DNA from 4 places in the Moorella naiadis (nom. illeg.) genome. Region 4 is predicted to be linked to each of the others. Evidence: riboswitches for the same ligand, from Rfam matches in the RefSeq annotation. Region 4 holds a riboswitch; each other region holds the start of a gene.
What was found. A riboswitch is a leader RNA that binds a small molecule or an ion and turns the genes downstream of it on or off. The one in region 4 is predicted to bind cobalamin.

Region 1: linked by a shared signal. The riboswitch ahead of SDD30_RS07900 (S-layer homology domain-containing protein) and the one ahead of SDD30_RS08625 (ECF transporter S component) in region 4 are both predicted to bind cobalamin.
Region 2: linked by a shared signal. The riboswitch ahead of SDD30_RS03895 (ABC transporter ATP-binding protein) and the one ahead of SDD30_RS08625 (ECF transporter S component) in region 4 are both predicted to bind cobalamin.
Region 3: linked by a shared signal. The riboswitch ahead of cobU (bifunctional adenosylcobinamide kinase/adenosylcobinamide-phosphate guanylyltransferase) and the one ahead of SDD30_RS08625 (ECF transporter S component) in region 4 are both predicted to bind cobalamin.

What each region holds. Positions count from the first base shown of each region.
Region 1 is NZ_JAXGFQ010000009.1:86,269-89,515, reverse strand. Features, by position in the region: gene SDD30_RS07905 (S-layer homology domain-containing protein) at 1-72, opposite strand, end outside; gene SDD30_RS07900 (S-layer homology domain-containing protein) at 192-1,814, opposite strand; cobalamin riboswitch at 2,208-2,412, opposite strand; gene SDD30_RS07895 (DJ-1/PfpI family protein) at 2,589-3,185, shown strand.
Region 2 is NZ_JAXGFQ010000004.1:96,947-100,193, forward strand. Features, by position in the region: gene pabB (aminodeoxychorismate synthase component I) at 1-969, shown strand, start outside; gene SDD30_RS03890 (aminotransferase class IV) at 966-1,799, shown strand; cobalamin riboswitch at 2,031-2,209, shown strand; gene SDD30_RS03895 (ABC transporter ATP-binding protein) at 2,279-3,028, shown strand; gene SDD30_RS03900 (hydantoinase/oxoprolinase family protein) at 3,041-3,247, shown strand, end outside.
Region 3 is NZ_JAXGFQ010000003.1:100,528-103,774, reverse strand. Features, by position in the region: gene SDD30_RS02930 (PHP domain-containing protein) at 1-457, shown strand, start outside; gene SDD30_RS02925 (translation initiation factor 2) at 478-744, shown strand; cobalamin riboswitch at 775-950, shown strand; gene cobU (bifunctional adenosylcobinamide kinase/adenosylcobinamide-phosphate guanylyltransferase) at 1,063-1,674, shown strand; gene cbiD (cobalt-precorrin-5B (C(1))-methyltransferase CbiD) at 1,841-2,938, shown strand; gene cbiE (precorrin-6y C5,15-methyltransferase (decarboxylating) subunit CbiE) at 2,931-3,247, shown strand, end outside.
Region 4 is NZ_JAXGFQ010000010.1:106,960-110,206, forward strand. Features, by position in the region: gene SDD30_RS08615 (B12-binding domain-containing radical SAM protein) at 1-290, shown strand, start outside; gene SDD30_RS08620 (BON domain-containing protein) at 496-1,020, opposite strand; cobalamin riboswitch at 1,293-1,491, shown strand; gene SDD30_RS08625 (ECF transporter S component) at 1,636-2,190, shown strand; gene SDD30_RS08630 (AIR synthase related protein) at 2,187-2,951, shown strand.

The sequences.
Region 1 (3,247 bases), on a different contig from region 4:
CAGAAGGGTTACGGCCATGAGTAAAACCAGCAGCAGGCTTAACTTTTTAATTGCCCTTCGATGGTTATGCAACTTCCCGAACCCCCTTACGGTGTTCTCATTGGAGAGCCTCGCCAAATTTTACCATAGTAACTTGTCCCCCGCAGAAACAAACGCCTTCTTTTGTCTTCTAGGGCCTTTTAGCTGCCCCCTTACAGCACCTCAGCCAAACGCAGCAGCATGGCGGCTGCTTCCGCCCTGGTCACCTTCCTTTCCGCCCGGAAGGTCCGGTCGGGATAGCCGCCGGCAACCCCTTGGGCATAAGCCACCCCTACGGCCTCTTGCGCCCAGGCCGGTATCTGGCCCGCGTCAGTGAAATCCAGCTCCTTCGGCCTCACCTCCCCGCCCTTCTTTTTAATTATCCGGGCCATCACGGCGGCCAGTTCGGCCCGGCTTACCGGATCTTCCCCTTTAAAAACAAGGGCGCCATCCTCTTGCGGGTAGCCGGCAATGAGCCCCTCCCTCAAGGCTACAGCTACTGCTTCTCGGGCCCACTGGGGAATATCCCGGCTGTCTTTAAACTTCTGATCGAGGATAAACAGGTCTTGCCCGGAGGCCCCCGCCGGCTTTAGCAGGCGCACCATCAGGGAGGCTATTTCATAGCGGGTCACCTGTCCTTCGGGTTTAAAGGTACCGTCCGGGTAACCAGAAACAACTCCCATTTGCAGCAGCCGTTTGACGGCCCCTTCCGCCCAGTGGCCTTGGAGGTCCTTAAAAGTCGTTTTTCCAGCGGGCTGCGTCTGCCGGGTAGGCCCCTCCTGGGGGCCGGGCTGTAGTTGCGCCGGCTGGCCTGCCTTCCCTTCTAGGGCCAGGCACGCCCAGAGCACCCAGATGGCATCCATGGTGTTTCCCGAGGTGCCGAAGCTCCCATCGGCGTTCAATGACTTATCCCTCAGGTAATCAACGGCACTCTTCCCCGGGCCGCTTTTCCAGGCCGTCGGGTCCATACCTAGGGTTTTCAAGGTCACCATCACTTCTGCCGTGTCAATTACCGGGTCGTCCATGCCGGCCATAAAGCTGCCGTCAGGCTTTTGCTGCTTCTGCATCCAGGCCAGGCCGTTTTGAATGGCCTGCTGCACCTGTAGATCTTTTTTTTGCGGGTCCAAATAGTGCAGTGTTCGCACCGCCTCAGCGGTGGCCATGAAGTCGGCGTAGTATTGGTCGCCGTCCTGCGACCCCCAGCTGCCGTACCGGGCATTTTGTTCCTTGACATACTGTCTTTCTAGGATGTAATTCCTGGCCAGGCGGATGTTTATCTGCTCCAGCATCCCCGCCCTGCTTAAAAAATCAAAGGCAGGCATGTTGTTGTAGATGCTTAACGGCCCGATATCTTCAAAGCCTCTGTCGGTCTGCCTGTTTTTCAAGGCCTGCAGCAACCGGCCGGCCAGGTCCTTTTCCCCCAGCGCCTGCATGGCCGCCAGGTCCTGGGCCAACTGCTTGGCCCGTATTTCTCCCCCTTTATCCAGATCATTCCTGACTGCTTTTACCACTGCCTCCCGCAAAGTCACGCCCTGGTGCGTCCAGGCACCGGCGTCAACACCGGCCTGTCTCAGCACGTAAAAAGCGTACGACCCCACGCCCATTTCTGAGTTAAGCAACCCGTTTTTTAAATAATCATGCTGCAGGAATTGCACTGCTTTATCCATCAAGGGAGAAACAGCCGCTTCCCCCCACGCCGGTACCACCAGGAGCATCAACAGGCCGATAATTAAACATACCGCCGTTGCCAGGGCCGCCGGCCGCCCGCCGGGATGAAAGGCCTGGCGAGTAGACATATTAATTCCTCCCTTACCTTGAGAGATATAAAGTACGTTATCTTTATGCCCCTGACAACAACCGCGGTAACGGCGCAGCAAACATCGCCGCTGCCTTCAATTGTCGCCCTACGGCCACCTAAAACGAATAAACGGCCTCATGCTAACACCTCCCCGTAATACTCCGCGGGTGGGTTAGAATAGGCCGTCCAGGTACCGGTCCCGGCGCATCGGGGACTTCCAGTTATCTGCTCCTTTGGAAGCCCCTTGCCGGACCGGCTGGCAGCATTTGAGCCCGGCCCCTCGGGGCCAGGCGCCTACCCTGATAAAATTAAAACCCCTGCTCCAAATAAGACAGGGGGTGTGCCCGTTCCCCATCCTGCGTAGGGAGCATCAGCTCGATAGCAAGCACCCGGTATCCTGGCTCGGGTTCACCGCTCCCCCACACCTTCCCAGTCCGGCACCCAGCTCCTTTTACTGCACCACCCCGGGCATTTTCCCTACTAAAAGGAATTAACCCTTAGCGGCGGAGATCTCGCTGCCTACCGGACCAGTGGCCCGTTGTGGGGTCGCTCCCCCTTACAGTGGCGCGACCGCGCCGGCTTTACACCGGCTTCCCTTGATGCCTGCGCTATTTTATTTACGTTCGGTTTAGGTATTCTACATATCGTACCAGAATCCTGCCTGGCAGGATTTATTTTTTCGGCGGATGTGTATAATCATTCCTCTCCTGGTACAAACTCATCCTGCGTTCTTTTTCTATAGCTGTGGCATAGAATAAAAAGGGGGATAAACATGCCTGGCAAAAAAATACTCATGCTGGTTGGCGATTACGTAGAAGATTATGAAGCTAGCTTTCCTTTTCAGGCCTTAACTATGTTGAGGTATACCGTTCACAGCGTTTCTCCTGGTAAATGGGCGGGAGAAACTGTAAAAACCGCTATTCATGACTTTGAAAAAGAGCAGACTTATAGCGAGAAGCCCGGGCACAATTTCCTTCTTACTGCTACCTTTGATAAAGTAGATCCCCTAGACTATATCGGCCTAGTTATCCCCGGCGGCCGTTCACCAGAATATTTACGCCTCAATGAACGAGTGCTGAAAATTGTCCAGCATTTTTTTATAACTAATAAGCCCGTAGCCGTTACCTGCCACGGGCCGCAAATTTTAATAGCAGCCGGCGTACTTAGAGGCAAGCTGTGTACAGGTTATCCTGGAATTAAACCCGATCTTCTTCTCGCTGGAGCTATATGGGGCGAAGTTAATGAAACTTTAGCTAATGTGTACAGGGATGGCAATCTGGTTTCTGCCGCCTCCTGGCGGGGAAATCCAGAATGGATAAGACAATTTGCTGGACTGATCGCCGGTATCGATTCCTTGCTAGGGGCTTAACCATAGATTATATAATTATTATATAATAATTAATGATGGCTGCAAAAACAATCCTGCTGCCT
Region 2 (3,247 bases), on a different contig from region 4:
GCCAACGGTTTCCCGGAAACCGGCCCGGCAGCGGAAAAAAAGGCCCTGGCCAGAATCAAAGAACTCGCCCCACGCCTGGCAAGCATCCGGTCCCCGCAGCCTCCGGCCGGTCCTAACGATGAAAGGCCGGGCATTACCTCCCTGTTTACCCGGGAAGCTTACTGCCAGGCCGTCGCCAGGGCCAGGGAGTATATCGCCGCCGGGGATATTTTTGAAGTTAACTTATCCCAGCGCCTGCAGGCGCCCCTGACGATGGAGCCCTGGGAGCTATACCACCGCCTGCGGCGAGTCAACCCGGCGCCCTTCGCCGCCTACCTCCCTTTAAAAGAAGGGGTCATTGCCAGTGCGTCGCCAGAAAGATTTTTGCGGGTAAGCCAGGGGAAGGTAGAAACCCGGCCCATCAAAGGCACCCGGCGCCGGGGTGAAAACCCGGAAGAGGATCAATCCTTGCGACAGGAGTTATGGCAGAGCGCTAAGGACCGGGCCGAACTGGTAATGATCATCGACCTGGAAAGGAACGACCTGGGTCGGGTCTGCCGGGTTGGCTCGGTGCAGGTACCGGAGCTTTTTGTTCTGGAAGAATATGCCACGGTTTTTCACCTGGTAAGTACCGTCACCGGCGTCCTGGAACCGGGAAGGGATATGGTGGACCTCTGGCGGGCCACCTTTCCCGGCGGTTCTATCACCGGTGCCCCCAAGGTACGTTCCATGGAAATCATCGAAGAACTAGAGCCTGTACGGCGCAGCGTATACACCGGGGCCATCGGCTACCTGGGGTTCGACGGGGAAGCCGACTGGAATATTGTCATCCGGACCTTGCTTCTAGCCAGTGACCAGGCCTATTTCCAGGTCGGCGGCGCCGTGACGGCCGACTCCCAACCCCTGCTTGAATACCAGGAGACTCTAGACAAAGCCCGCGGCTTGATCGCGGCTTTATGCGGCTTTACATGGAGGAAAAGAATAAAATGACAGGATCGGTTGTCTATTTAAATGGCTCCTTGTATCCCCCCACCACAACCGGCATCGACCCGGATGCTCCCGGCTTCTTGTACGGAGCCGGGCTCTTTGAGACCATCCGCATTGAGAATCGTCAGCCCCTGTTTCTTGACGAACACCTGGAGCGCCTTACCAACAGTGCTTTGCACCTGGGCTGGCCACCACCTGCAAAGGAGACTATCAATATCCCCTTCCAGGAGGCCATCGCTAGAAGAGGCGTAACTATCGGCCGCGCCCGTCTTAATTTTTTCCAGGGCCGGGAGGGTTTTAACCTGCTCCTGGCGGTAAATGACGGCCTGCCCTATACCCCTCAGGAGTACCATCGAGGCTGCCCGGCAGCCATTGTGAGCATACCTCGCAACCAGCGTTCCCCCCTGGCCGGATTGAAGACCATGAACTATCTGGAAAACCTCCTGGCCCTGGCCGAGGCCCGGTCCAGGGGAGCCCGCGAGGCCCTGCTCCTGAACCTGGATGGTTACCTGGCCGAAGGCAGCCGCAGCAATCTTTTTATTGTTTCTGATGATGCCCTCTATACCCCCGATCCGGCCAGCGGCCCCCTCCCCGGCCTGGCCCGTGCCCGGGTCCTGAAAATAGCTACCGGCCTGGGCCTGATGGTAAAAGAAGAACCTTTACCACCGGAGGCGCTCGCTACAGCAAGGGAAGCCTTCCTGACCAACAGCCTGATGGAAATCCTCCCCCTGACGCAGGTAGACGGCCGTCCCGTTGGTGATGGCCACCCCGGACCGGTGACGACCCTGCTTCAAACCTGTTATCAGGAGAAAAAGGCTGCTGCCCGCGGCTAAAAAAGCCCCTGCCACTTCACTTTTGCCAGGTTAATTGCCCAAGCATCCGGGTTATCCGGGGTTGGAAAACCCTCCCGGTTAAGATATGTTGGCGCCTTACCTGCCTTGATCGGCTTCTAAAAGAACTCCTGCCGACTATTTACTCCCTCTAAGATACGGTGGATCTGGCGGTTTTTTTAAGCTCCTGGCAGGAATTTTCGACCGGGCGTCGTATATTTTTAGTAACAAGAAACCTTATGAAGCGTCGGAGGTGCCCGCTGCCTAAGCGGGAGAATAGGGAATCAGGTGTCAATCCTGAGCGGACCCGCCACTGTGTCCGGGGAGGAGCCTGCCAAGACCACCCTGCGGGGGAAGGTGCAGGAGTTCCGGTGATCCGGGAGCCAGGAGACCTGCCCCGGCGTGGACCTGTTGTGGCGGATGATGGTAAAATCCCCACCCATTAATTGGGTGGGGATTTTTGTTTTCGGGGGTGAAGGCGCGTGATCCGAGCAACAATTAAGTCTTTTTCTTACCCCGGCAGCGCAACCGTCCTTAAAGATATCGACCTGCACATCCAGGAGGGGGAGTTTGTCGTCATCACCGGGGTATCCGGGGCGGGTAAGTCCACCCTGGCCCGCTGCCTGGCAGGGGCGATACCCCATTTTTTCCCCGGCCGGTTGGTGGGCGAGGTAAGAGTCAAGAGCCGCGAGCTGGCCTCCTTGACCCTGCCGGCCATAGCCACCTTTATGGCCTATGTCGACCAGGAACCCCAGAACCAGCTCTTTCACCTCAGCGTTGCTGAAGACGTGGCCTTCGGGGCCGGCAACCTGGGCCTGGAAAGGGAGGAGATCCGTGCCCGGGTCGATGGTGCCCTCACCTTCGTCGGCGGCCGGCACCTGGCAACCAGGAGCCCCATCACCCTCTCCGGGGGCGAACTGCAGCGCTGCGCCCTGGCCACCTATATCGCCATGGCCCCCCGGGTGATGATCCTCACCGTGGCCCTTAACGCCCTGATCGAGAAAAAGGGGGTGAAGACGGCCCTCATCACCACTGCCGGTTTCCGGGATGCCCTGGAAATCAGGCGCTCCCGGAGAAAGAACCAATGGGATTTCCGGGCTCCGGTACCGCCGGTCCTGGTACCGCGACGGCTGCGCTTCGGCCTCCGGGAGAGGATGGATTACCGGGGCGTCCCGCTACTCCCACTAGACCGGGAGCAACTGGCCGCCATTGCCGCCCAGCTGGAGGCGTAAGGCGTCGCGGCCGTGGCGGTATGCCTGCTTTTTGCTTTTAAAAATCCCGCCCACGAACAGGAGGTAGGCGCTTACCTCCGCCGCCGCCTGCCGGGGGTATTCATCTCCCTCTCTTCCGAGGTATCCCCCCGCCTGGGGGAGTATGAACGAACCTCGACCACGGTTTTAAACGCCGCTTTAAGCCCCCTCCTGGCCGACCACCTGGAGGAGCTCCAAGCC
Region 3 (3,247 bases), on a different contig from region 4:
CCTGGTACATAAGGGCTATTTACCCTCCGTAGATGCCGCCTTTAAAACCCTGTTAGCGCGGGGGCGCCCGGCTTACGTGCCCCGGACCAGGGTACCACCCGCCTGGGCCGTGGAGATAATTTTAAAAGCCAGGGGCCTGCCGGTCCTGGCCCACCCGGGTCTCAGCCAGGTGAATGATCTAATTCCCAGGCTGGTAGCCGTTGGCCTCCAGGGTCTTGAGGTTTATTATCCCTATCATGACGCCGCCGTCATGAGGCATTACCGGCAAATAGCTACTGCCTACAACCTGGTTATAACCGGTGGTTCCGATTTCCACGGGCGACCGGGAGATACCCACGCCGACCTGGGCTCCTGCACCTTAAATGCGGCTGAGCTGGAAAGGTTAATGGAGCGATTGCAAAAGATTAAGGAGCAGGCGACTAAGGATTGGGCGCCGGGCATATACTTTAACAAATGAACAGGAGGGGGTGGGGGCCGTTGGCTGATGATAGCCAGGCAGCCCTTTACCGGCGAATTAAAGAATTGGAAAGCAGGATCGAGCAATTGCGGATCAGCCGGCGTGTCCTGATGCGCCTGGTGGAGAAAAGCGAGGTCGAGAAGTGGGAAATAGTGAACCGCTTGCGCTGGGAAAAGGAACAACTGCAGACCCGTAACCATCGTTATGCCCGGGCCATCTGGCAAAAAAACAAGGAATTAGTATTCTTAGCGGGCAAGCTGCAAGGGCATATTGTGCCCGGGGCTTGACCGGTATAGAGGGATGGTTTATACTATAGTCAAATTTAATAAACAACAGGTGCTTGCCGGGAAAAGGGAATCAGGTGTAAATCCTGAGCGGTCGCGCCACTGTAACCGGGGAGTTTTTCCTCAAGTAGCCACTGGTGTTATACTGGGAAGGCGAGGGAAAGCAGGGAGCCGGGAGCCAGGAAACCTGCCTGTTGCTGAACCCTCGCGTTTAGGGGTGAAATATAAAAGAATTTACTCCAGCCGTTTGCGCGAGGCTGGAGTTTATTTTTGCGGCGGGAACTGGCCGCCGTAAACGTCATTTCAGGTAGGTAGGGTATTTTGGATGGCAAAATGGAAGAACGCGGGCCGCTGATCATGATCACCGGCGGTAGCCGGAGCGGCAAGAGCAGCCTGGCAGAGGAACTGGCAGGCCGGGCAGGGGGTGAAGTCGTCTACCTGGCAACAGCCACCGTTGATGATGCCGAAATGGCTGCTCGGGTGGCCAGGCATCGCCGCCGCCGCCCGGCCTGCTGGCGGACGGTGGAGGTTCCCCTGGAGGTTGCCGCGGCGATAGAACAAGAAGGTGCTAGAGCTGTTACCCTACTCATGGACAGCCTGGGGATGTGGCTTACCAACCTCCTGGGTAGTTACGACGGCGAGGGAGCAGGTAGCCAGGATGAGCAGGAGAAGATTATCGCGGGCATTATGGCCAAGGTGCAGGAGCTGGCTGTCGCAGCCCGCCAGGCCCGGGCGCGGGTAATTATCGTTACCGATGAGGTGGGGCTGGGCCTGGTGCCACCCTATCCCCTGGGCCGCCTTTTTCGCGACCTCCTGGGCCTGGCCAACCAGGAGCTGGCCCGCCAGGCCGATACAGTATACTTGGTTGTAGCCGGTCTGCCAGTAGTCCTCAAGGGTGAAGACCTATCACCCTCCTTCCCTCATGGGGACTAGCGTCCCAACCGAGGATAAGCGCAGCCGCCTGTTTGAGGCCGGAGGCCGAGTTAAAGCTGCGCCCGAAGCCGGCCGAGCTCGACACAAGTATAATGGCGCCACCAGCGCCTGAAAGGAACCTGCCTTACCCCCGAAGTAGCTAACCATATTATTGGAGGAGAAACCGGTGGCCAAAGAATTACGACGGGGCTATACAACCGGCACTTGCGCCGCAGCGGCGGCCCGGGCCGCCGCCCTGGCCTTGTGGCGGCATGAAACGGTAAATACAGTCTCCCTGACCTTGCCCCGGGGCGAAAAAATAATCATGCCGGTTACCCTGCTTCAGAAAAATCTTGATGAGGTCGAGGCAGTAGTAATTAAAGACGCCGGCGACGACCCCGATGTCACCGACGGCGCGGCCGTTCACGTCCGCGCCCGGAAAAGAGCTAAGGGGATCGTCCTGCGGGGCGGTGCTGGCATCGGTACAGTTACCCGGCCCGGCCTGGCCGTGCCGGTGGGAGAACCGGCCATTAATCCCGTGCCCAGGGCCATGATTAACAGTGCGGTAGCTGACCTGGTACCGGCCGGCCAGGGAATGGAGCTAGAGATTAGCATCCCCAGGGGTGAAGAGCTGGCCCGGCGCACCCTGAACCCCCGCCTGGGGATTACCGGCGGTTTATCCATCTTGGGCACCACCGGCATAGTCGAACCCATGTCGGAGGAAGCCTTCCGCACCTCCCTGGTACCCCAGATCGATGTCGCCCTGGCAGCTGGCTGGAAAACCCTGGTTTTGACGCCGGGCCGTCTGGGCCAGCGCCAGGCCGAGGAGAAATATGGCCTGCCGGCCACCGCCGTTATCCTCACCAGCAATTTTATCGGTTACCTTTTGGAGGCCTGCGCGGAACGCCCGGTCAAGGGGGTTCTCCTCTGGGGCCACGCAGGCAAGCTGGTGAAGGTAGCGGGCGGTATTTTTTATACCCACAGCCATATTGCCGACGCCCGCCAGGAGATTATCGCCGCCCGGGCGGCGGCAGCAGGGGCCTCCCGTGAACTGGTACAAGAGATCCTGGCCGCCACCACGGTGGAGGCAGTCCAGGAGTTATTGCAGCGAGCAGCCATGGAACCGGGTTTCTGGGATTCCCTGGCGGCTCTGGCCAGCCAGCGGGCCACGGCCCTGGTCCATGGGGCTTTAACTATCGGTACAGCCCTCCTGAACCTCCAAGGGGAGATCCTGGGCCTGGATGCGACCGCGCGGCAGATAATGGGGGGCTTTAGTTATGTCTAGGAAAAGTTGGTTAGCAGTCATTGGTGTGGGTCCCGGTACCCCGGAATACCTGACCCCGGCAGCCTGCCAGGCAGCCCGGGCGGCGGAGATCCTGGTCGGGGGTCGCCGGGCGCTGGACCTCTTTGCGGATCTACCCCGGGAGAAACAGGTTCTTGGCGGCGACCTGGAGAAGGTATATACCTTTCTACAGGAGGTACGTCCCCGGCCTACAGCAGTCTTGGTTTCCGGGGATCCGGGCTTCTATAGCCTGCTGGGATGGCTGCGGCGCAAATTCCCCGGGGAGAAAATAACCGTTATTCCCGGTATCAG
Region 4 (3,247 bases):
ACTGCAGCCGCAACTTCCCGGACTGGGTGCCGCCCTCGCCCCTGACAGATGAGGAGCGTGCAAATTACATGGTGCGGATAACCGCTCCCCGGTCCATAGAAAAATATATACCAGGGCTCGCGAAAGAAGCCCCGGCAAACCTGCGCCGTCACGGTTTTATCGAACTCTTCCCCTGCCACCCGGAGAGGCCGGAACACGACGACCCGACCCTGACCTTCTTTTACTACGGCCTCCCTGGAAGTGAGACAAGGGTATATTATTTACCCCTCATTGAAATAGACCCGAAATAGACCCGCAAACTTTTTAAATCAAGTATCACACCTGCTTGTATATATTTATTTGGGAAAAGCCTTCTTACCTCTTCCCACGTCATCATATCACCTCCCAACAACGTACATCTTTATTTCTTGATACTATTTTAATATTATCCAGGTGAAATGGCAATAAATATAAATTGAGCCGCGGGAGGAAAGCCCTCCCGCAGCTGATTCAACCTTACTCTTCCCTATCGTTATTCACCTGGCTGTGGAAAATATTTTCCAGGCTCATTTCCTCTCCCCCTACCTTAACCTGGCTCACTACCCGGGTTACACCCCGGGCTTTAAATGCCGCCTCCCGGGCCGCCTCCATCTCGGCCGGGTCTTCCGCCCGGCCCTTTAAAACCACCGTGCCGTGGCCGCCAACGCTTTCGGCGCCAATATGGCGCAGGTCCACCCGCGGGTCCTGGTCCAGCTCCTCGGCAACCTCTATGGTCACGTCTTCGTCCCGGACGGCACCGTCGGTGCTGATAGCCACGGCATTGGCCACACTTTTCACCCCAGGCACTTTACTGATCAACCCTCCGGCCCGCTCCTTCTCCCCCAGGGTATCGACGATGCCCTGGAGCTGGGCCTCGCCCTCGATCACGTCGGCATTCAAACCGTAACTGCGCAGGTCCTTATCCTTCCGCAGGAGCTGCCGCACCTTTTCCCGTAAAGAAGCATCATCGTCCATCATGCCCACTCCCTTGCTATCAATCAAATCTAGTATACCCCGGCAACAGCAAGTTCATGGGCAGGGGACGTCATTTATATAGTTTCTATATAGCTTCCGCGCCCCGCTCACCGGTGCGGTCAATTGGCTAGCGAGCCAGGGTAACCCGGCCAGAGCTGGCCTTTTCCGCCAGAAATAAACGGACAACTTAGCCCCAATACTATTCGCGGCGACAAATTTGTCATGGACTTTCCAGGGTAGGTTTTGGAAACAGGACTTGTCAAAAGCCTGGTGGTGGATTATATTAATAATTGACAGCCATATATGGAAAATGGACAGGTGTCCCGGAAGGGGAAGAATAGGGAAGTCCGGTAACCGCCTTTTCAGGCTGCGATCCGGCGCGGTCCCGCCACTGTGAGCGTGGAGTTTACGATATAACGCCACTGGGATAGTTCCCGGGAAGGCATCGTAAAACAAGGAAGCGCGAGCCAGGAGACCTGCCTGTCCATGGGACCTCTCACCTTCGCCAGGAAAGGGGAGAAGCAACCGGGGATGATGGTAAAGTCCCCAGCCGGAAGACGGCTGGGGACTTTTTAATTGGGGGCGACCCGGCCCCCCGGATTGCCACTGACAAAATCTTCATATCAGGAAGGTGAAGCAAACATGGCGAAACCGGCAGTATCTCCCTCGACCGGCAAGGCAAGTCGCTGGACGGCCAGGCGCCTAGCCACCCTGGCCATGCTCATCGCCCTGTCAACTGTGGGCGCTAATCTAAAAATACCCAGCATCACCGGCACGCCGGCCTTCGATTCTTTTCCCGGCTTTCTCGGCGCCCTCATCCTGGGGCCCGCCGATGGGGCCCTGATAGCAGCCCTGGGGCACCTGCTCACCGCCTTTACCGCCGGGTTCCCCCTCACCCTGCCCCTCCACCTGGTTATCGCCGCCGGCATGGCCGCCGTCGTCGCCCTCTTTGCTCTCTTTTACCGCCTTTCCCCCTGGTTGGGAATAGGGGTGGGAATAGCCCTCAACGGCCTTTTGCTCCCGGCGCTGTTCATCCCCCTGCCGGGGTTCGGCAAAGCATTCTTCCTGGCCATGGTGGTGCCCTTATTGCTCGCTTCCGCCCTGAATATCGCCCTGGCAGCGGCTGCCTTTACCAGCCTGCGCCGGGTATTTCCCGCCAGCTATGCCGCCGGCCGGGGGAAAGGTGAAGGGAAATGACCCCGGCCACCCTTTCCCCCCGCCGCTACCGGGATCTGATCATCCTGGACCTGGATGAGCAAAGGTCCTTGGTGATCGCCTGCGACTCCGCCGGGGCTATCGGCCCCAAGGTAGCCGACGTGGTACGCGTGCCCGGGTACGTCCTGGGCCGTTTTACCGCCAGGGTGGCCCTGATGAAAGTCCTGGCGGCCGGGGCCTGGCCAGCCTGCATTGCCAACACCCTTTGCGTGGAGCCGGAACCTGCAGGCGCGGCCATCCGGGAAGGCGTGGCCGACGAGATCCGAGCGTTGGGCATCGACCCGGAGAAAGCCCTCACCGGCAGCAGCGAAAAAAACGTCCCCACTACCCAGTCCGGGATAGGGATCACCGTCATCGGCCTGGCAACAACCGCGGAGTTGTTAATGGGACGCCTGGCTGCCGGCGATACCCTGGCCCTCCTGGGACGGCCCAAGGTCGGAACCGAGGTCTTCCTCGACGACCCGGAAATCGTAGACCTGAAAACCGTGCGCCTGCTCCTCAACCAGCCGGGTATCCGGGAAATCGTCCCCGCCGGCTCCCGGGGCATCCTGGCCGAGGCCCGGGACCTGGCCGCATTATACAGGCTGCAAATCGACTGGAGGTCTGGCCTCCCGGAGCTGGACCTGCTAAAGTCGGCCGGCCCCGCCACCTGCCTCCTCGCCGCCGGCGACCGGGCCGCCCTGGAGGCCGCGGGGCGCCGGGCGGAAAAACCCTTCTGCCTCCTGGGTACCCTGGAAAATTAAAACTCGCACAACGGCTGAAGGCCTGAAATAAGGGCAAAAGACGAAAGGATAAAGGATCAGCGCGAGTAGCTGGCAATATTGATAAAATGTCAGCCCTGGGGTAAAATGGTGGAAAGAAGCGGCAAAATAACAGATTTTGGCTGAAAGGAAGGTGGCTAATGGTGAGCGTAGCCCAGGATGAATTATATCGGTTAATAGAAGCCTTGCCAGATAAAGAAACTCCTGTGGTGAAAAGGAGCGGCGGCTTCATTATGTCTATCAGTAAACAGGCTTGGTAGTTCTTTAATAACCAGGGC